Regions from separate parts of the Streptomyces sp. NPDC058371 genome, predicted to be linked through region 1. Evidence: riboswitches for the same ligand, from Rfam matches in the RefSeq annotation. Region 1 holds a riboswitch; each other region holds the start of a gene.
The links. Region 1 has a riboswitch for thiamine pyrophosphate ahead of thiO (glycine oxidase ThiO). Riboswitches for the same ligand answer to the same signal wherever they lie in the genome.

Region 1 (5,454 bases):
CACAGGTAGACCCGGGCGTCGGCGAGCTGCTGGCGGGCGGTGGCGGCGGTCTCGGGCATGGGTGTGTGTCCCCCGTGGTCGGTGGCGCGTACGGACCGCGGCGGCCGGGTGAGCGGCGAGCCGTGGTCCGTACGCCGGACGGTTGTCGGATCAGACGGCGAGCGCCTGGGCGCGGCGCTTCACCTCCGTGCCGCGATTCTCGCTCAGAGCCTGCGCGGGGGTGCCGGGCAGGGTCGAGTCGGGGGTGAAGAGCCACTCGAGCATCTCTTCGTCGGTGAAGCCGTCGTCCCGCAGGAGCGTCAGGGTGCCGGTCAGGCCCTTGACGACCTTCTGCTCGACCCCGTCGATAAAGGCGGCGGGGACGTGCAGCGCGCGGTTCTCACCACGGCGTACGGCAATCAGCTGGCCTTCCCTGACCAGCTGCCGGACGCGGGTCACCTCGACGCCGAACTGTTCGGCGATGTCGGGGAGGGTGAGCCAGGCGGGGACGAGAGCATCGATCTTTGCGTCAATCTCGGTCACGGGACAAGCCTGCCATCCCGGACTGACAGTCGGAAGCCAGACCCCTCCGACCAGGGGTGACGGACCAGGGCCCGCCCGGCGGATCATGCGCCGGGTCGTGGGGTGTGGCACGCACACTCGCGGCGTTGTCGTCGGCCGTGATGGCTCCGCTTTGCGCGGCACGCACCCCACCCCGCTCGGCCCAGTCTCCGGGCACCGTGCGGACGGAACCGCAGGATCCGCCGGACAGACCCTAGGCCGCGGCGGCCTTCAGCGGCCGCGCCGGGTCCGCGAGCAGTTCCGGATCCATAGGGGTCCCCGCCTCGATGACCTTGCGGCCCTGGGCCAGGTCCCGGGGGCGGCCGACCGCGAGAAGCGCGACGAGCCGGCCCTCCCGCAGCCAGCAGACCGTCCAGGCCGCCCCCGAGGGGTCGCCGCGCCACACGGTCGTGTCGGCGGAGTCGTGGTGGCCGACGTACTGCACGAAGCGGCCGAACTGCTCGGACCAGAAGTACGGGACCGGGTCGTAGGCCGCCGGGGCCTCGCCGATGATGTTCGCCGCCACCGTGCGCGGCCCCTGCAGGGCGTTGTCCCAGTGGTGGACCAGCAGGCGCCCCTCGTACCGCCCCGAGGGGAAGGAGGCGCAGTCGCCGACCGCGAACACGTCCGGCGCGGAGGTGCGCAGATGGGCGTCGGCCAGCACCTCGCGGTGGGCACCGAGCGTGATCCCGGAGCCGGCCAGCCAGGCGGTGGCGGGGCGGGCGCCGATGCCGACGACGACCGCGCCCGCGGGCACCCGCGAACCGTCGTCGAGGATCACCGCGCCGGGCTCGATACGCTCCACGCGCGCGTGGGTGCGCAGCGTGGCACCGCTGTCGGCGTACCAGGCGGCCATCGGCGCGGCCACCTCGGCGGGCAGCGCTCCGGCCAGCGGCCGGTCGGCGGCCTCTACGACGGTCACCGCGCAGCCCGCCTCACGCGCCGCCGTGGCGAACTCGGCCCCGATCCAGCCCGCTCCCACGACCACGATGTCGTGCTGCTGGGCGAGCACGGGACGCAGCCGCTCGGCGTCGTCGAGGGTGCGCAGGAGATGGACCCCCGGCACGCCCTCGGTGCCCGGCAGCCGGATCGGTTCGGCACCCGTCGCGAGCACGAGGACGTCGTACGGGACCGGACCGGAGTCGGTGTCCAGCTCGTGGTCCCCGGGGCGCACGCCGAGCGCCTCGCGGCCGAGTTGCAGTTCGATGCCCAGGCTCTCGAAGTCCACGTCGAAGGCGGAGCCCTCGGCCTTGCCGAGCAGCACGGCCTTGGACAGGGGTGGCCTGTCGTACGGCTGGTGCGGCTCCGCGCCGATCAGGGTCACGCTGCCGGTGAAGCCCTGTTCCCGCAGGGCGACCGCGGTCTGCACCCCGGCCATGCCCGCGCCCACGACGACGACCCGCCGCGCTGTCCGCTCCTGCGTCTGCTCGCTCACCTGATCACCTTAGACACCTGACAAAATGTCAGTCAGGGGACGTGCTCAGTGACCTGTTCCACACTTTCGTGGATCTGTTCCACCACGCTCGTCCCGCTGCCCGCCTGCGACTCCCACTTCCAGGTCTCCTCCAGGCGCACCCGGCCGTCGGCCAGTTCGACGACCGCGGACACGCAGTGCCCGGAGGAGGTCGTGCCGTCGTGCTTCAGCTGCACGTAACGGAAGTCGAGCCGGTCCCCCTCCCGTCTACCCACGAGATGACCACGTACGACATCGCCGCCGGCGTACTCGGCCCAGATCACGCCGTCCTTCTCGTGGTACGTGAACCGGGTGCGGGTGCCGACCTGCCCCGGCGCCTGGTCGGCGACCGGGGCCAGGACGAGACCGTCGAGCGAGCGGGCCACGCGGAGGGCTCCTCTACTGAGGTTCGAGTACTGAGGTTCGTGACGAAGGGCTAGGCTGGCCAACGTAAAGCACACGCGGGAGCCCGGACGAACCGGGCTGAGAGGGAGGCTGGGACGGCCTCCGACCGTACGAACCTGATCCGGGTCATGCCGGCGAAGGGAGGGGCTGGACGCCCATGTCGCGTACCTCAGACGTCCTGGTCATCGGGGGCGGAATCATCGGTCTGGTGACCGCCTGGCGGGCCGCTCAGCGCGGGTTCTCCACCGCGGTCGTGGACCCGGAACCGGGCGGCGGAGCGGCGCAGGTGGCCGCCGGCATGCTGGCCGCCGTCACCGAACTGCACTACGGCGAGCAGACCCTGCTGGGACTCAACCTCGCCTCCGCGCGCCGCTATCCGGACTTCGTGGCCGAGCTGACCGCGGCGACCGGCCTGGACCTCGGCTACCGCCAGTGCGGCACGCTCGCCGTCGCGCTCGACGCCGACGACCGGGCCCATCTGCGCGAACTGCACGCCCTGCAGAGGCAGTCGGGCCTGGAGTCGGAGTGGCTGAGCGGCCGTGAGTGCCGTCGCCTGGAGCCGCTGCTGGCGCCCGGAGTGCGCGGCGGCCTGCGGGTCGACGGCGACCACCAGATCGACCCGCGCCGGCTGGCCAGGGCTCTGGTCACCGCATGCGAGCGCGCCGGGGTCGTCTTCCACCGGACCTGGGCCGAGCGGCTCTCCGTCGTACGGGACCGGGCCGCCGGCGTCGGCACCGCGCACGGCACCGACCTCTCGGCGGGCCACGTCGTCCTCGCCGCGGGCAGCCTCAGCGGGCGGCTCGCCGGGGTCCCCGACGCCGTACTGCCGCCCGTGCGGCCGGTGAAGGGGCAGGTGCTGCGGCTGACCGTGCCGCAGCGGTACGCGCCCTTCCTGAGCCGGACCGTGCGCGCCGTCGTCCGCGGCAGCCAGGTCTATCTGGTGCCGCGCGAGAGCGGCGAGCTGGTCGTCGGCGCCACCAGCGAGGAGCTGGGCTGGGACAGGACGGTGACCGCGGGCGGCGTGTACGAGCTGCTGCGCGACGCCCACGAGCTGGTCCCCGGGATCACCGAACTGCCGCTCACCGAGACCCGGGCCGGACTGCGACCCGGCTCCCCGGACAACGCGCCGCTGCTCGGTCCGACCGAGCTCGACGGCCTCCTGCTGGCCACCGGGCACTTCCGCAACGGCGTCCTGCTCACGCCCGTGACCGGCGACGCCATGGCGCACGTCCTCGCCACCGGTGAACTCCCGGCCGAGGCACGCCCCTTCACCCCCAAGCGCTTCAGCACGGCCCTCACGGAGCAGCCCGCATGAACATCATCGTCAACGGCGAACAGCAGCGGATCGCCGCGGGCACCGCGCTCGACACCCTCGTCTCGGCCCTGACCCCGGCCCCGTCCGGCGTCGCCGCCGCGCTCAACGAAACCGTCGTCCCACGCGCGCGGTGGTCGTCCACGTCCCTCTCCGAGGGAGACCGCGTCGAAGTCCTCACCGCCGTCCAAGGAGGCTGACCCATGGCCGACGATCCCTTCGTCCTCGGCGGTACGACCTTCTCGTCCCGGCTGATCATGGGCACCGGAGGCGCCCCCAGCCTCGACGTGCTGGAACGCTCGCTCGTCGCGTCCGGCACGGAGCTGACGACGGTCGCGATGCGGCGGGTGAACCCGGCGGCCCACGGCTCGGTCCTCTCCGTGCTCGACAAGCTCGGCATCCGGGTGCTGCCGAACACGGCGGGCTGTTTCACCGCAGGGGAGGCCGTCCTGACCGCGCGCCTGGCCCGCGAGGCCCTCGGCACCGACCTGGTCAAGCTGGAGGTCATCGCCGACGAGCGCACGCTGCTGCCCGATCCGATCGAGCTGCTGGATGCCGCCGAGACGCTCGTGGACGACGGCTTCACCGTGCTGCCGTACACGAACGACGACCCGGTCCTCGCGCGGAAGCTGGAGGACGTCGGCTGCGCCGCGGTCATGCCGCTGGGTTCACCCATCGGCTCCGGGCTCGGGATCCGCAATCCGCACAACTTCCAGCTGATCGTGGAGCACGCACGCGTGCCGGTCGTTCTGGACGCCGGTGCCGGCACGGCGTCCGATGCCGCGCTCGCCATGGAACTGGGGTGCGCGGGTGTGATGCTCGCCTCGGCGGTGACCCGCGCGCAGGAGCCCGTTCTCATGGCGGAGGCCATGCGGCACGCGGTCGAGGGCGGGCGGCTGGCGCGGCGCGCGGGGCGCATCCCCCGCCGTCACTTCGCCGAGGCGTCCTCCCCCGCGGAGGGCATGGCGCGGCTGGATCCCGAGCGGCCCGCCTTCTAGGCACCCGTCAGGCGCGCGCCACTGAGACGCGCCACTGAGAGATGTGCCACCCCGGCCGCGACTCCCCGCCGGGGCCGGGACGGGCGCGCCCCGGCGGCGGCTCCCCTCCGGGCTGGGACAGGTGCGTCACAGGTCGGCTGCAGTCCGGCGCCGGTATCGGCCGAACGGGCGGGGGTGTCGGTGACGGATCGTAGACTCACCCGCGTGGATACGACCCTTCAGGACCCGCTTGTCGGGCACGTGCTCGACGGCCGCTACCGCGTCGACGCGAGGATCGCGGTCGGCGGGATGGCCACGGTCTACCGGGCCCTGGACACCCGCCTCGACCGCGTGCTCGCGCTCAAGGTGATGCATCCGGCGCTGGCCGCCGACGGCTCGTTCGTCGAGCGCTTCATCCGTGAGGCCAAGTCGGTGGCGCGGCTCGCGCACCCCAATGTGGTGCAGGTCTTCGACCAGGGCACGGACGGGTCGTACGTCTATCTGGCCATGGAGTACGTCGCCGGGTGCACCCTGCGTGACGTGCTGCGCGAGCGGGGCGCGCTGCAGCCGCGGGCCGCGCTCGACATCCTGGAGCCGGTGCTCGCCGCGCTGGGCGCCGCGCACCGCGCCGGATTCGTGCACCGCGACATGAAGCCGGAGAACGTCCTCATAGGGGACGACGGCCGCGTCAAGGTGGCGGACTTCGGTCTCGTGCGCGCGGTGGACACGGTCACGAGCACGACCGGGTCCGTCCTCGGCACCGTCTC
Region 2 (5,454 bases), on a different contig from region 1:
TCGACAAGAGCGCGCTGCGCAACATCGAGCAGGCGATTCGCGACTCGGACCTGGGTGTCAACCCCAGCAACGACGGCAACATCATCCGTGTGACGTTCCCGGAGCTGACCCAGGACCGCCGCAAGGAGTACATCAAGGTCGCCAAGACCAAGGCCGAGGACTCCAAGATCTCGATCCGTTCCATCCGCCGCAAGGCCAAGGAGACGATCGACAAGCTCGTCAAGGACGGCGAGGTCGGCGAGGACGAGGGCCGTCGTGCGGAGAAGGAGCTCGACGACACCACGGCGAAGTACGTCGCCCAGGTGGACGAGCTCCTCAAGCACAAGGAAGCGGAGCTTCTCGAGGTCTGATGAACGACTCTTCCTGGGGGGCGCCGCCACAAGCCGGGTACTGGGGGCCTTCCGACCAGGGGCCTGTCCAGGGGGCTGCCCCGGCGGGTCCCGCGTACGATGCGCATGACGCCCAGCAGACTCGCCCCATGCCCATCGTGCCCGACGTACCCGCACACGGCGGAGACCAGGATGACGACCGGGGGGCCGCTCGGCTGAGTGGCCCCTTGTTCCGCGACGACACACCGCAGACGGCGCCCTACGGGACGCCGTCGCACAACCAGCCAAGTCCGCAGGAGCCCATGCCCAGCGCCCACCAGCCAGTACCCGCGCCGCAGAAGAAGAGTGCGGGCCGGGACCTGGGTGCGGCCATAGGGGTGGGCGTCGGGCTCGGTGCGGTGATCATCGCGTCGTTGTTCATCGTCAAAGCCGTGTTCGTCGGCGTGATCGTCGTCGCCGTGGTCGTGGGGCTGTGGGAGCTCACCTCACGGCTCGAGGAGCGCAAGGGCATCAAGGCGCCCCTCGTACCGCTGGCGATCGGCGGCGCGGCGATGGTCGTCGCCGGTTACGTCAGGGGCGCCGAGGGTGCGTGGGTGGCGATGGCGCTCACCGCGCTGGCCGTCCTGGTCTGGCGGATGACCGAACCGCCCGAGGGCTACCTCAAGGACGTCACCGCCGGGGTTTTCGCGGCCTTCTACGTGCCGTTCCTGGCGACGTTCGTGGCGATGATGCTCACGGCCGACGACGGTCCGCGGCGCGTCCTGACGTTCCTGCTCCTGACGGTCGTCAGCGACACCGGCGCGTACGCCGTCGGCTGGCGCTTCGGCAAGCACAAACTGGCGCCGCGCATCAGCCCCGGCAAGACCCGCGAGGGCCTGGTCGGAGCGGTCACCTTCGCGATGGCCGCGGGTGCGCTGTGCATGCAGTTCCTGATCGACGACGGCAGCTGGTGGCAGGGTCTGCTCATCGGGTTCGCGGTGGCCGCCAGCGCCACGCTCGGTGACCTCGGCGAGTCCATGATCAAGCGGGACCTGGGCATCAAGGACATGGGCACGCTGCTGCCGGGGCACGGCGGCATCATGGACCGGCTGGACTCGCTCCTGCCGACGGCACCCGTGGTGTGGCTGCTCCTGGTGATCTTCGTGGGCTCCGGCTGACCACTGCGCCCTGACCTTGTTGTACGTCGCTGACCTGCAGTTCTTGAGTGAGAGGCTCGCTGTCCACAGGGCGGCGGGCCTCTCTTCATATGTCTGCGACACTGGTAGAGCTATGCCTAAGCCCGGAGAACTCACTTTCGTCGCCCCCCGCGGAGCCAAGAAGCCGCCGCGGCACCTTGCCGATCTCACGCCCGCCGAGCGTAAAGAGGCGGTTGCCGCGATCGGTGAGAAGCCGTTTCGCGCCAAGCAGCTCTCGCAGCACTACTTCGCGCGGTACGCGCACGACCCGGAGCAGTGGACGGACATCCCGGCCGCCTCGCGCGGGAAGCTGCAGGAAGCGCTGCTGCCCGAGCTGATGTCCGTCGTCCGGCACATCAGCTGTGACGACGACACCACCCGCAAGACCCTGTGGCGGCTCTTCGACGGCACGCTCGTCGAATCCGTGCTGATGCGGTACCCGGACCGGGTCACCATGTGCATCAGCTCGCAGGCCGGCTGTGGGATGAACTGCCCGTTCTGCGCCACCGGACAGGCCGGGCTGGACCGGAATCTGTCCACCGGCGAGATCGTGCACCAGATCGTGGACGGCATGCGCGCCCTGCGGGACGGCGAGATTCCCGGTGGCCCGGCGCGGCTGAGCAACATCGTCTTCATGGGCATGGGCGAGCCGCTCGCCAACTACAAGCGGGTCGTGGGCTCGATCCGGGCGCTCACCGACCCCGAGCCGGACGGTCTGGGGCTCTCGCAGCGCGGAATCACCGTGTCGACCGTGGGCCTGGTGCCCGCGATCCACCGGTTCTCCGACGAGGGCTTCAAGTGCCGCCTCGCCATCTCCCTGCACGCGCCGGACGACGAGCTGCGCGACACCCTCGTCCCCGTGAACACGCGGTGGAAGGTGCGCGAGGTGCTGGACGCCGGCTGGGAGTACGCGGCCAAGTCGGGGCGCCGGCTGTCCATCGAGTACGCCCTCATCCGTGACATCAACGACCAGGCGTGGCGTGGTGACCGGCTCGGACGGCTGCTCAAGGGCAAGCCCGTGCACGTGAACCTGATCCCGCTGAACCCGACGCCCGGCTCCAAGTGGACCGCCTCGCGGCCCGAGGACGAGAAGGCGTTCGTCGAGGCCATCGCGGCCCACGGCGTGCCGGTCACCGTCCGGGACACCCGCGGCCAGGAGATCGACGGGGCCTGCGGGCAGCTGGCGGCGGCGGAGCGCTAGGACCCGGCTGCCCGGTGTCACCGGGGAGCCACCAGCCGCGTTCCGGCGAGGGAGCGGTAGTCTGACTGGCGTACGTACATCTTCATATTCCGACAGGGGAGCGCCACAGCGCTGAGAGTGCGGCACAGGCCGCAGACCCTCTGAACCTTGCCCAGGTCATTCTGGGTAGGAAGTTCGGTCGTTACTCAAGCTGTTGCGCCCTGCCCGGGAACTATCAGAGGTTCCCGGGCAGGGCCGCGTCTCTTCCTGGTCATCCCAGGAGGAATTCAGTGAGCACCACCAAGAGGTTGACGGCAGCGGTCGTCGCCACCGGTCTCGGGCTCGTCACGCTCTCCGCGTGCGGCTCGTCCGACGACAACGCCGGCTCCGGGTCCAAGACCGTGACCCTCGTCAGCCATGACTCCTTCGCCGCCTCGAAGAGCGTGCTCAAGGCGTTCGAGAAGGAGTCCGGGTACAAGGTCAGGGTCCTCAAGGACGGCGACGCCGGGCAGGCCGTCAACAAGGCCATCCTCACCAAGGACAACCCGCAGGGCGACGTCTTCTTCGGCGTCGACAACACACTGCTGTCCCGCGCGCTCGACAACGGACTCTTCCAGCCGTACGCGGCCAAGGGCCTGTCCGCCGTCGCCGCGGACGTCCAGCTCGACAAGGCCGAGCACCGCGTCACACCCATCGACTCCGGTGACATCTGCGTCAACTACGACAAGCAGTACTTCGCCGACCACAAGCTGGCCCCGCCGCAGTCCTTCGACGACCTGGTGAAGCCCGCGTACAAGAACCTGCTCGTCACGGAGAACGCCTCGACGTCGTCGCCGGGCCTCGGCTTCCTGCTCGGCAGCGCGGCGCGGTACGGCGACACCGGCTGGCAGGACTACTGGAAGAAGCTCAAGGCCAACGGCGTGAAGGTCGTGGACGGCTGGGAGCAGGCCTACAACGACGAGTTCTCCGGTTCGGCCGGTGGCAAGAAGGCGAAGGCCGACCGCCCACTGGTCGTCTCGTACGCCTCGTCGCCGCCCGCCGAGGTCATCTACGCCGATCCGCGGCCCAAGACCGCGCCGACCGGCGTCGCCACCGGCACCTGTTTCCGGCAGATCGAGTTCGCGGGCCTGCTGAGCAACGCGAAGAACGCCAAGGGCGGCAAGGCGCTGCTGGACTTCCTGATCACCAAGAAGTTCCAGCAGGACATGCCGCTGAACATGTTCGTGTACCCGGTGGTCGAGGGCGCCCGGGTCCCGGCCGAGTTCACCGAGTTCGGGCCGGCCGCCAAGAACCCCGAGACGCTCGCCCCCGGCACCATCGCCGACCACCGTGACCAGTGGGTCAAGTCGTGGACCTCACTCGTACTGAAGTAGCGCCCCGGCCGCCCGGGAAGTCCCGGAAACAGGGGGAGCCCGGGGCGTCCCGGGCGCGCAGGGGGCTCTCCCGCGGCGGCGCGGCGCGGCTCGGACTGATGGCGCTGCCCGTCGCGTTCTTCGCGGCCTTCTTCGCGTACCCGGTGGCGGCGATCGTCGGCCGCGGGCTCAAGGCCGACGGGGTCTGGCGGTTCGGGCGGATCGGCGAGGTGCTCGCCCAGTCCGACATCCGGCACGTCCTGTGGTTCACCACCTGGCAGGCGTGCGCGTCGACCGCGCTCACGCTGCTGATCGCGCTCCCCGGCGCGTATGTCTTCGCGCGCTTCGAGTTCCGGGGCAAGCAGGTGCTGCGGGCGGTGGTCACCGTCCCCTTCGTGCTGCCGACCGTCGTCGTCGGCACCGCATTCCTGGCGCTGGTCGGCCGGGGCGGGCTGCTCGACGAGCTGTGGGGCGTACGGCTGGACACCACTGTCTGGGCGATCCTGCTCGCGCACGTCTTCTTCAACTACGCCGTCGTCGTCCGGACGGTCGGCGGTCTCTGGGCGCAGCTCGACCCGCGTCAGGAGGAGGCCGCGCGGATGCTCGGCGCCTCCCGGTTCGCCGCCTGGCGCAAGGTGACCCTGCCGGCTCTCGGGCCCGCCCTCGCCGCTGCCGCTCTCATGGTCTTCCTCTTCACCTTCACCTCGTTCGGTGTGGTGCAGATCCTCGGCGGCCCCACCTTCTCGACCCTCGAGGTCGAGATCTACCGGCAGACCTCGGAGATCTTCGATCTCTCCACCGCCGCCGTGCTGACCATCGTCCAGTTCGTGGCGGTCGGCGCGATCCTCGCGGTGCACGCCTGGACCGTACGGCGCCGGGAGACCGCCCTGCGTCTGGTGGACGCCTCGATGACCGCGCGCCGGCCGCGTGGGGCCGGGCAGTGGGCGCTGCTCGCCGGGGTCCTCGCGAGCATCGCCGTCCTGCTCGTGCTGCCTCTCGGGGTGCTGGTCCAGCGGTCCCTGGACACCCCCGGCGGTTACGGGTTGGCGTACTACAGAGCGCTCACCTCCGAGGACGGCGGCATCTTCCTGGTGGCGCCGATCGAGGCGATCGGCAACTCGCTCCAGTACGCGTTCGCCGCCACCGCCGTCGCCGTGCTGATCGGCGCTCTCGCGGCCACCGCCCTCACCCGGCGTGCGGGCCGGCTCGTCCGCGGGTTCGACGCGCTGCTGATGCTGCCGCTCGGCGTCTCCGCGGTCACGGTCGGCTTCGGGTTCCTGATCGCCCTGGACGAGCCGCCGCTGGATCTGCGGTCCTCCTGGATCCTGGTGCCGCTCGCGCAGGCACTCGTCGGTGTCCCGTTCGTGGTCCGCACGATGCTGCCCGTCCTGCGCGCGGTGGACGAGCGGTTGCGGGAG
Region 3 (5,454 bases), on a different contig from region 1:
GAACGAGGCGCTCGCCAGATGGCGCGATTCGATCGGTGCCCCGGTGTACTACGCGGTCTACCGCGAGGGCGAGATCGAGGTCATGTCCGTCGCCGAGAGCCCGGGCAATCCGGCCGTGGAGGAGTGGGCGGACTTCCGGGAGACCGGTCACGCCCATGCGATCGGCCAGTGTCTGCTGTCCCAACTGGACGAGGACGCCCGGCGGGACCACCTCGACCGCTACCCGGTCCAGTCCCTCACGCCGTACACGGTGCGTGACGAGCGCACCCTGTTGCGGCGTCTGGAACGCATGGGGCGGATGGAACCAGTCGTGGAACGACAGGCATATGCGCTGGGAACCGTCTGCGCCGCGATCCCTCTCACCGCAGGGACAACGGCCGCGACCATGGCCATTTCCCTGCCCTTTCACCAGGCGGAGCGGCTGCTTCCCGCGGCACGGCAATTGCAGGCCGAGATCGGCAGGCTGCTAGGGACACTCACGATCTCTATCAGCATCTGAAAACTCACTCCTTGTAATCTGCCATGTACTTTCTGCAAGATGCCACCAGCGTCAGGGGGACGATTCCTGGCCAGTCGACGGCAAACTCCGGGGTAGGCGATGCGCGAGTCGGTGCAGGCAGAGGTCATGATGAGCTTTCTCGTGTCGGAGGAGCTCGCCTTCCGTATTCCGGTGGAGCTGCGATATGAGACTTGTGATCCTTTTGCCGTGCGGCTGACTTTTCATCTGCCCGGTGATGCTCCGGTGACCTGGACATTCGGGCGGGAGTTGCTGATCGACGGCGTGGGCCGGGCCTGCGGCGACGGGGATGTGCGGATCTCGCCGGCGGACCCGGAGGCATTCGGTGAGGTGCTGATCCGGCTTCAGGTGGGCGGCGACCACGCGCTGTTCCGGTCCGGCACGGCACCGCTCGTGGCATTCCTCGACCGCACGGACAAGCTGGTGCCGCTCGGGCAGGAGCGCTCTCTCGCCGACTTCGACACCCATCTCGACGAGGCGTTGGACCGCATCCTCGCGGAGGAGCAGAGCGCGGGCTGAGACGCGCCGCGCCCCTCAAGTGGCGTAACGCTTCCTCACCCAGAGGTGGCGTTCCAACGCTCGCGTTCAGAGGGGCCTGTGCCGCTCCCGCGAGGCGCTCCCGCGATGGGTCCTGTGCCGTTTCGGCGCGGGGGCCTGATCCGCTCCCGTCCAGGGGATCCGTACGGCTCCCGTTCAGGAGCCCGTGCACCCGGCGGCGTCAGTGCTTGCGGCGGCGGCCCTTGCCGCCGCGGGCCGGAGTCCGGGCACTCGCGGGCGCCGGAGCCCCCGTGCCGCTCGGGCGGTCCGCGGAGACCACCAGGGCCGCCAGCGCCGTGGTCACCGGTACGGACGCCACCAGGCCGATCGAGCCGACCAGCGTGCGCACGATCTCCTCGGCGACCAGCTCGCTGTTGGCGACCGTGCCGACGCTGCTCTGCGCGATCGAGAAGAGCAGCAGCAGGGGGAGGGCCGCACCCGCGTACGCCAGTACGAGGGTGTTGACGACGGAGGCGATGTGGTCGCGGCCGATCCGGATGCCCGCCCGGTACAGCCCGCGCCAGCCCATCGTCGGATTGGCCTCGTGCAGCTCCCAGACGGCCGACGTCTGCGTCACCGTCACATCGTCGAGCACACCGAGCGAGCCGATGATCACACCGGCGAGGAGCAGACCGCTCATGTCGATGGACGGATACAGGCCATGGATCAGGCCGGTGTTGTCGTCCACGTTGCCGGTCAGCGCGGCCCAGCCGATGAACGCGGAGCCCAGCAGGCCGATCAGCACCAGCGAGAGCAGCGTGCCGACCACCGCCACCGAGGTACGGGCCGACAGGCCGTGGCACATGTAGAGGGCGATCAGCATGATGGCGCTGGCGCCGATCACGGCCACCACCAGGGGGTTCGAGCCCTGCAGGATCGCCGGCAGGATGAAGAGCGTCAGGATCAGGAAGCTGACGGCGAGCGCGATCAGCGCCATGAGACCGCGCATCCGGCCCACCACCACGACGGCCAGCGCGAAGATCCCGGCGAGCACCGCCATGGGGATCTTGCGGTTCACATCGGTGACCGAGTACTGCAGGTTCTTGGGCGCGGAGGGCTCGTACGCGACCACGACCTTCTCGCTCTGGTGCAACTGGCGTGACTGGTCGGGCTGGACGATCTCCGTGAACGTACGGCCCTTGTCCTTGCCGGTGTCGATCCGGATCGTCGCCTTCTTGCAGTCGCCCGTCGCCTGTTGTTGTGCCGAGGAGCCCTCGGGCGTCGAGGTGTCACCGGTCGGGGTGTCCCCCGAGGCGTTCACGGACTTGCAGTCCACCTGGTCGACCCTGGTGACCGTGGCCTGCTGGGTCTGCCGGTCGAAACCGACGCCGGTGCGTTCGTGCGAGGGAGCGCCGCCCGGCCAGAACACGGCCAGGCCGACAACGACCGCGGCCGCGAAGGGGATCAGGACGGCGGCGATGACCTTGCGCAGGTGCTTGGAGACCGGGGCCGCGGGGCCATGGCTGTGCGAGTGGCCGTGTCCGTGACCGTCGCCGGGGCCGTGCGCGTCACCGGAGCCGGAGCCGGATCCGGGTCCGCCGCCGTTCCCGTGACCATTGTCACCGTCCGGCCCGTGCCCGTGCCCGTCGCCCGGACCCCGCCCGTGGCCGTCGCCCGGACCCCGTCCACGCGGCGGCTCGGACGGTGGGAACGGTGGCTGCTGCGTCGTGGTCACCGACCGATCATCGCAAGAACGGCAGGGGCCCTCTGTTCACCGCGCCAGATATGACGCTAGCGTGGAGGCACCTTTGCACACGCGGGAGCTCGGAGCACCGGGCTGAGAGGGCGCTGACCTTCGTCTCAGCGATGTTTCACATGAAACATCGGCAGACGGAACTCGCTGCGTCGACCGCCGAACCTGTTACCGGGTAATGCCGGCGTAGGGAGTAGGTCTCATGACCATCAAGGACGTACGCACGCCTGCCTCCAGCCAGACGGACGGAGCGAGTGCTCCGGCCGGCGACGGTGGGGCCCCCGCCTCCACCGAGAGCGGCGAGGCCGGGAAGTCCATCGGCTGGCACAAGGCATACGTCGAGGGCTCTCGCCCCGACCTGCGGGTGCCGGTCCGTCAGGTGCACCTCACCAACGGGCAGTCGGTCACGCTGTACGACACCTCGGGCCCGTACACCGATCCGACCGTCGACACCGACGTCCGCAGGGGGCTGGCACCGCTGCGCGAGAACTGGATCATCGCCCGCGGTGACACCGAGGAGTACGCGGGCCGTCCCGTGCGCCCCGAGGACGACGGAATCAAGCACACCTCACCGCGCGGGGGGCTCAGGAACCTCGACGCGGTCTTCCCGGGGCGGCCGCGGCAGCCGCGCCGGGGGCGTCCCGGGGAGGCCGTCACCCAGCTCGCGTACGCCCGCCGCGGGGAGATCACGCCCGAGATGGAGTTCGTGGCGGTCCGGGAGAACGTCGACCCCGAGGTCGTACGCGAGGAGATCGCCGCCGGCCGCGCGGTGCTGCCCGTGAACGTCAACCACCCGGAGATCGAGCCGATGATCATCGGCAAGCGCTTCCTGGTGAAGGTCAACGCCAACATCGGCAACTCGGCGGTCACCTCTTCCATCGAGGAGGAGGTGGACAAGATGACGTGGGCGACGAAGTGGGGCGCCGACACGGTCATGGACCTGTCCACCGGCCGCAACATCCACACCACCCGTGAGTGGGTGCTGCGCAACTCCCCCGTGCCCATCGGCACGGTGCCGCTCTACCAGGCGCTGGAGAAGGTCGACGGCCGTGCCGAGGAGCTGACCTGGGAGATCTACAAGGACACGGTCGTCGAGCAGGCCGAGCAGGGCGTGGACTACATGACGGTGCACGCGGGCGTGCGCCTTCCGTACGTGCCGCTCACCGCGAACCGCAAGACGGGCATCGTCTCGCGCGGCGGCTCGATCATGGCCGCGTGGTGCCTCGCGCACCACAAGGAGTCGTTCCTGTACGAGAACTTCGAGGAGCTCTGCGAGATCCTCGCCGCCTACGACGTCACGTACTCGCTCGGCGACGGGCTGCGGCCCGGGTCGATCGCGGACGCCAACGATGCCGCTCAGTTCGCGGAGTTGAGGACGCTCGGGGAACTCAACACGGTCGCGAAGCGTTTCAACGTACAGACCATGATCGAGGGCCCGGGCCATGTCCCGATGCACAAGATCAAGGAGAACATCGACCTTCAGCAGGAGATCTGCGAGGAGGCGCCGTTCTACACCCTCGGCCCGCTGACGACGGATGTCGCGCCGGCGTACGACCACATCACCTCCGGCATCGGCGCCGCGATGATCGCCTGGTGGGGCACGGCCATGCTCTGCTACGTCACGCCCAAGGAGCACCTGGGCCTGCCCAACCGTGACGACGTCAAGACCGGCGTCATCACATACAAGATCGCCGCACACGCGGCCGACCTCGCCAAGGGGCACCCCGGCGCTCAGGAATGGGACGACGCGCTGTCCGACGCCCGCTTCGAGTTCCGCTGGGAGGACCAGTTCAATCTGGCCCTCGACCCGGACACGGCACGGGAGTTCCACGACGAGACCCTCCCGGCCGAGCCCGCCAAGACGGCCCACTTCTGCTCGATGTGCGGGCCGAAGTTCTGCTCGATGAAGATCTCCCACGACATCCGCCGCGAACACGGCGGTTCCCAGGCGGAGATCGAGGAGGGCATGGCGCAGAAGTCCAAGGAGTTCGCGGCCGCGGGGAACCGGGTCTATCTGCCGCTGGCCGACTGACCGCTGGAACGGCGGTGTTCCTCGGGGTTGTCGACCGAGGAACACCGCCGCATTTCGGTGGCGCTGGGCATTCCTCAGGCGCTCGATCTGTTTTTTGAGCAGTTCGGTGGGGAAGAAGGCGGGACTGCCACCCACCTTCATCGTGTCGAACGTCGCGATGGTGGTACCGACTCGCACGACGACGTATCGATCGATCCGTGGGACTTTCCTGTCCGGCCCGCCCTTCTTGGACGGCGGGAGCGTGGCAGGGATGGTCACACGGAAGCGCACTGCTTCGTCGCCGATGTCCAAGGACTTCTCGGCAGCCATCTTCGCCTGGTACTTCCCGGTATAGCCCTCTCCGGTGAAGGACTTGCACGTCTTCAGCCCGTTGCGTACCTGATCGAAGGCCTGCTGAGCCCCCGTGCCCTCGTAAGCCGCAAGGGTGGAGCCCCTCGGATAGATATCGCCGTTCCAGTTGAAGACCTGGGTCACAAGGGAAGACGCGGCCGCCCAGCGCTTCGGCAGGCGGTTTCCGGTCTCGGTACGGCCTGTGACCGGTGCTGCTTCGGGGAGTGTCCCCGGCGTTCTCGGCCCGGCGCGCCACCCGATCCGAGAGGTCGGGAAGGTGTTCTTCGGCTCTCTCGGGTCGGCAGACTGGTGGGCATGACAGCCAGGTCGATGAGCAAGGGTGCC
Region 4 (5,454 bases), on a different contig from region 1:
GATCCCGGGAACGACCTCGTACGTGAACGCCACCGCGCCCCGGTCGAGGATCTCCTCCAGGATGCCGAGCGTGCTGTCGTACAGCGCGGGGTCCCCCCACACCAGGAACGCGCCGCTGCCGTCCTCGCTCAACTCCTCGACGATCAGCCGCTCGTAGAGGGCGGCGCGGGCGCTGCGCCAGTCACCGACCGCGGGTGAGTAGGCCGCGCCCCCGGCGGCCCGGTCGCGATCCGGGTCGCGCGCTTCGACCAGCCGGTACGTCCCCTCCGGCAGATGTGCGTCGAGGATGTCACGGCGCAGCTGAACGAGGTCGGACTTCACCTCGCCCTTGTCCAGGATGAAGAACACGTCCGTGCTCTTCAGCGCCTTGACCGCCTGCAGGGTCAGCTGGTCGGGATCGCCCGCCCCGATTCCGATGACATGAATCTTTCGCACGACCCGAGTCTGCCCCACGCCACTGACAGCCGGTCTATCCGGGTTCACTCCCGCGCAGTCGCGGCGCCCACGCCACCGCGTCGACCGCCGTACCGTCCCGCTCCACGACCCCCGCCAACCTCCGCGCCCAGGCCGCCAGTTCCGCCAGATCCATCCCGTACGGCCGGTTCTGTCCGGATTCGGCGGCCCACTGTTCGGCGGCGCCCGCCCCGCGTCGCAGCAGCCGGGCGCCGCCCGTCGTGTTGCCCCGGGCCGCATGGGTCAGCCCCACCGCGAGCTGGGCCAGCCCGCGCCACAGCGCGCGCTCGTCCGCGGGACCCGACTTCCAGGCGTCCTCGAAGACCTCGTGCGCGTGGAACGGCTTGCCCGCGGCCAGCAGCGCCTGCGCCTCGACGACCGTCTCGGCGGGGCTGCGTACGACCCCTTCGGGTTGCCGCTCCACCCCGTCCGCGCCGTACGGCAGGGGCCGGCCGAGCCCGTCCCGGGGACGGGCGTTGCGGGCCCGTCCCTCCGTGTCCCGGTCGCGTCGGTCGTCAGCCCCGGCCCTGGAAATCCTGCTCATGCTCCGATTGTCCCGCGCCGGCCCCGGTGCCGCCCCCGCGCCCCCGGCGGACCGGCCTGTGGCGTGCGGTAAAGTGCTGTTCGCGCGATCACGCGGTTCACCGCGGCGAGCGCACCGGGACGTGGCGCAGCTTGGTAGCGCACTTGACTGGGGGTCAAGGGGTCGCAGGTTCAAATCCTGTCGTCCCGACGGTGCGAAGGGTCTTCGCGGGCGAAAGCCCGCGGGGGCCCTTTCTGTTCGCACCGGTCCCGCGGGGGCCGGACCGCACCCGGAGCGGGGCGGCACCCTCGCCACCGCTACAACTGGCGCATCAGGCCCACCACTCGGCCCAGGATGACCGCGTCCTCGCCGGGAATCGGCGCGTAGGCGGAGTTGCGCGGCATGAGCCACACCTGACCGTCCTGCCGGCGCAGCTGCTTGACCGTGGCCTCGTCCTCCAGGAGCGCGACGACGATGTCGCCGTGATCGGCGCTGTCCTGGCGGCGGACGGCCACCACGTCGCCGTCGCAGATGGCCGCCTCGATCATGCTGTCGCCGCTCACGGTCAGTGCGAAGAAATCGCCGTCGCCGACCATCTGGCGCGGCAGCAGGTAGATGTCCTCGATCGCCTCTTCGGCGAGGACGGGCGTGCCCGCGGAGATGCGGCCCACCAGCGGTACTGCGGCCGGCTCCGGCCCGCGGTCGGCGTCCAGACTCGGCGCCCAGGTGGGCCGTACCTGATACGCGCGGGGCCGGTGCGGATCGCGGTACAGGACGCCCTTTCGCTCCAGTACCGACAGCTGGTGGGAGACCGAGGAGGTGCTCGCCAGCTCGACGGCCTCGCCGATCTCACGCATGGACGGCGGATAGCCCTGCCGCGCCACCTCGGTCCTGATGAACTCGATGATGGCCTGCTGGCGGCCGGTCAGCTCGCCCTGCACCGACCCGGTCCCGGGCGGCCGGCCGCGGCGTGCCCTCGCGAGGTTCTCCACCTGCGCCCCCTCCGTTCAAGATCCCGTCAGTGCGTCACCATAGCCCGCCCTCCCGGACAAAGGGAACGTCGTCCGCGTATCACGGTATTCACTCCCAGGCGTCCCTCCCCGGGCACACCGTGCGGCGCGGGCGTGACCCGCCGCACCGGCCCGGTCACCGTCCGCCGACCGCGCACGGCTGCCGTCCGCCCCACCACCTGGACGTACGCGCGGGCCGGGCTATCCTGGCCGGCGTACCGGACACGGGGTGCCCCGCACGAGGGCTGAGATCACACCCGTCGAACCTGAACCAGTTAGGACTGGCGGAGGGATGTCTCATGTCATTGCCGCATGCCCGCGGTGAGGTGGCCGTCGGGTCCCCGCAGCGCGTCTTCGACGGGCGGATGCCCGCCGCTCCCGGTGATCTGCGGGTCGAGGCCCGTGGCATCGCACCCGTCCCCGAGGACGCGCGGTACGGCAGCCCGGCCCGGCTGTTCACCGTGTGGTTCGCCCCCAACCTGACCATGACGGGCGTGTTCACCGGCACCGCCGGCGTCGCGCTCGGCCTCGACTTCGCCACCGCCCTCACCGCCGTCGTCCTCGGCACCCTCCTGGGCGCGGTGCCGACCGCCTACCTGGGCACCTGGGGCAGCCAGACCGGTGCGGGGCAACTCCCGCTCGCCCGGCTGGCGTTCGGGCGGGCCGTTGCGGTGCCGGGCGCCCTGCAGTGGCTCTCCTCGATCGCCTGGGACGCGCTGATCGGCCTGTTCGGCGGGGACGCGCTGGCCCAGCTGTGCGGCTGGCCGTTCTGGCTGGGCGTCCTGGTCATGATGACCGCCCAAGGGGCTCTCGGTGTCCTCGGGTACGAGGCGATCCACCGGCTCCAGACCGTGATGACGTTCGCGCTCGCCGCCGCCTTCGCCGCGCTGACCGCCAAGCTGCTCGGCGGCAGCCACCCCGCCGCCGTCGCCACGGTCCATGGCGCCGACCGGGCCGGCGCGTTCGTCCTGACCTGCACCATCGCACTGAGCCTCGCGTTGTCCTGGGCCCCCTACGCCAGCGATTTCAGCCGGTATCTCCCGCGCACCGCGTCCCGGCCGCGGATGTTCTGGTGCACGCTGCTCGGCGTCAGCGTGTCCTTCGTGGCCGTCCAGGCACTGGGCCTGTGGGGCGCGTCCGTCTTCACCGACCAGACCGCCCGAGGCGTCGACACCCTGCTCGGCGGCGGCGTCCTCGGTGCGTTCGGCCTGCTCGCCGTCGCGCTCGCGGCCCTGTCCAGCAACGCCATGAACGACTACAGCGGCTCGCTGGCCCTGCAGACCATGGGGGTACGCCTGCCGCGTCCGGTCGCCGCCGCGCTGGCCGCCGCCCTCGGCTTCCCGCTCGTCCTGTGGATGCACGCGGCCGACACCACCACCCGCTTCCAGAACGTGCTGCTGCTCGTCGGCTACTGGATCCCCGGATTCGTCGCGATCGTGGCCGTCGACTGGCTCGTCCGGGCCAGGGCCCGCGCCGGCGCCCCGGTCGACCTGGCCGCCGAGAACGCCCGCCCGCAGCAGTGGTGGCCCGCGCTCACGGCGTTCGTCGTCGCCTTCGCCGCCGCCGTCCCGTTCATGAGCACCAGCCTGTACGTGGGTCCGGTGGCCGACGCCCTGCACGGCGCCGATCTCGCCTACGGGGTGGCCTTCGTCGTGGCGCTCGCCGTGTACGCCCCGCTGCGCCTGGGTCTCGGCGCTACCTCGAAGGAGACCCGGTCATGACACAGCCGGCCACATCACCCGGTGCCGCGACCGCACCGGTTCCGGCAGCCGCCGTCGCGCCGCCGCGCGTCCTGACCGTCGCCGGGTCGGACTCCGGGGGCGGCGCCGGTATCCAGGCCGACCTGAAGACGATGCTCGCGCTGGGCGCGCACGGCATGAGCGTGCTGACCGCGGTCACCGCGCAGAACTCCCTCGGGGTCCAGGGGGCGTGGGAGCTGCCGGCCGAGGCGGTGCGGGCGCAGTACCGCAGCGTCGTGGACGACATCGGCGTACAGGCGCTGAAGACCGGCATGCTGGCCTCGCCCCTGCTCGTCGAGACCGTCGCCGAGCTGCTCGCGGACACCGCCGCACCCGTGGTCGTGGACCCGGTGAGCGTCTCCAAGCACGGCGACCGGCTGCTCGCCGACGACGCGCTGGACGCCGTACGGACCGTACTGCTGCGGGTCGCGACGGTGGCGACCCCGAATCTCGACGAGACGGCGCAGCTCACCGGGGTCTCGGTGACGAGTGAAGGGGACATGCGCCGGGCGGCGGAACGGCTCCTGGAGTACGGGCCGCGGTGGGTCCTCGTGAAGGGCGGTCATCTGCCGGGCGAGGCCGTGGACCTGCTGACCGACGGCCGCGAGGAGCACTGGCTGCGGGCCCCGCGCCACGACAACCGCCATACGCACGGCACGGGTTGCACCCTGGCCTCCGCGATCGCGGTCGGCCTGGCGCAGGGGCATCCGGTACCGGAGGCGGTGCGCCGGGCGAAGGAGTACGTCACGGGTGCGATCGCCGCGGGCTTCGCCCTGGGCGCGGGCCTGGGCCCGGTCGACCACGGCTGGCGGACCCGCCCGCGCCGGTGACGCGCTGCGCCCGCACTTGGTTGTCGAGGTGAGCCGGGCGCGTCTCGCCGAGCGGGTTCCTGCGGTTCGGGTGGGCACCGGGCTCCCGCGGTTCGGGTCGGCCGGGGTCGCCTTCCGCTACCGGGTCCCGGCGGGGGTCGTCGTTCGGGTCGGCCGGGACGCCTCCCGTTACCGGGTCCCCGCGGTCCTGAGTGCCGTGAGGACCAGCGTGCGGGCGACGGCGACGGTTTCGGTGAGCGATACGCGTTCGTCGGGGCCGTGGGCGAGGCGCACGTCGCCGGGTCCGTACTGCAGCGTCGGTATGCCCGCCGCCGCGTAGAGGCGCAGATCGCTGCCGTACGGCGCGCCGCGCTCCCGGGGTCCCGGTGAGCCGGTGGCGTCCGCGTGTGCGGTGCCGACCACCTCGCGCAGGGGATGCCCGGGGGCGAGCCTGCCACTGGCGAACCGGCCGCCGGGCCAGGAGACGACGGCCGGGTGGTCGCGCAGCCATGGATCGTCCGCGCACGCCTGGGCAACGCACAGTTCGAACTCGGCGCGTGCCGCGGCGGGTTCCTCGCCGAGCCGCAGTCCCAGCCTCCCGTCGGCGACGAGAAGGCCCGGCACGCTGCTGGCCCAGTCCCCGGCCCGGACCATGCCGACGGACAGGCAGTAGGGGATGGGGTATTCGGCCATCAAGGGATCCGGCACCTTGTTGCGTACGACCTCCAGCCGGGCGAGTGCCGCGCCGATCGGCGTGTAGGCGTCGATGGCGCTGACGCCGGCGTCCCGGGTGCTCGCGTGCGCGGACCGGCCGGGCACGGTGATACGGAAGGTCAGGGCGCCCGCGTTGGCGGTGATCAGGGTGCCGCCGGTCGGCTCGCTGATGACACAGGCATCACCGCGGTGTCCCCGGCGCAGGG

Region 2: another riboswitch for thiamine pyrophosphate. It lies ahead of ACFWM2_RS20190 (thiamine ABC transporter substrate binding subunit); the one in region 1 lies ahead of thiO (glycine oxidase ThiO).
Region 3: another riboswitch for thiamine pyrophosphate. It lies ahead of thiC (phosphomethylpyrimidine synthase ThiC); the one in region 1 lies ahead of thiO (glycine oxidase ThiO).
Region 4: another riboswitch for thiamine pyrophosphate. It lies ahead of ACFWM2_RS02710 (purine-cytosine permease family protein); the one in region 1 lies ahead of thiO (glycine oxidase ThiO).

Annotation. Positions count from the first base shown of each region.
Region 1 is NZ_JBHXJC010000005.1:71,215-76,668, reverse strand. Features, by position in the region: gene thiE (thiamine phosphate synthase) at 1-59, opposite strand, end outside; gene ACFWM2_RS17640 (Rv2175c family DNA-binding protein) at 151-522, opposite strand; gene ACFWM2_RS17635 (NAD(P)/FAD-dependent oxidoreductase) at 755-1,975, opposite strand; gene ACFWM2_RS17630 (hypothetical protein) at 2,008-2,379, opposite strand; TPP riboswitch at 2,445-2,558, shown strand; gene thiO (glycine oxidase ThiO) at 2,556-3,713, shown strand; gene thiS (sulfur carrier protein ThiS) at 3,710-3,910, shown strand; gene ACFWM2_RS17615 (thiazole synthase) at 3,914-4,708, shown strand; gene pknB (Stk1 family PASTA domain-containing Ser/Thr kinase) at 4,913-5,454, shown strand, end outside.
Region 2 is NZ_JBHXJC010000006.1:126,733-132,186, reverse strand. Features, by position in the region: gene frr (ribosome recycling factor) at 1-350, shown strand, start outside; gene ACFWM2_RS20200 (phosphatidate cytidylyltransferase) at 350-1,486, shown strand; gene rlmN (23S rRNA (adenine(2503)-C(2))-methyltransferase RlmN) at 1,599-2,705, shown strand; TPP riboswitch at 2,790-2,895, shown strand; gene ACFWM2_RS20190 (thiamine ABC transporter substrate binding subunit) at 2,975-4,057, shown strand; gene ACFWM2_RS20185 (ABC transporter permease) at 4,033-5,454, shown strand, end outside.
Region 3 is NZ_JBHXJC010000016.1:14,854-20,307, forward strand. Features, by position in the region: gene ACFWM2_RS33610 (IclR family transcriptional regulator) at 1-499, shown strand, start outside; gene ACFWM2_RS33615 (SsgA family sporulation/cell division regulator) at 599-1,036, shown strand; gene ACFWM2_RS33620 (YibE/F family protein) at 1,236-2,729, opposite strand; TPP riboswitch at 2,801-2,957, shown strand; gene thiC (phosphomethylpyrimidine synthase ThiC) at 2,950-4,779, shown strand; gene ACFWM2_RS33630 (VWA domain-containing protein) at 5,425-5,454, shown strand, end outside.
Region 4 is NZ_JBHXJC010000001.1:623,071-628,524, forward strand. Features, by position in the region: gene cobF (precorrin-6A synthase (deacetylating)) at 1-435, opposite strand, end outside; gene ACFWM2_RS02695 (DUF309 domain-containing protein) at 470-997, opposite strand; tRNA gene ACFWM2_RS02700 (tRNA-Pro) at 1,113-1,186, shown strand; gene lexA (transcriptional repressor LexA) at 1,294-1,968, opposite strand; TPP riboswitch at 2,202-2,296, shown strand; gene ACFWM2_RS02710 (purine-cytosine permease family protein) at 2,286-3,707, shown strand; gene thiD (bifunctional hydroxymethylpyrimidine kinase/phosphomethylpyrimidine kinase) at 3,704-4,555, shown strand; gene ACFWM2_RS02720 (ArgE/DapE family deacylase) at 4,724-5,454, opposite strand, start outside.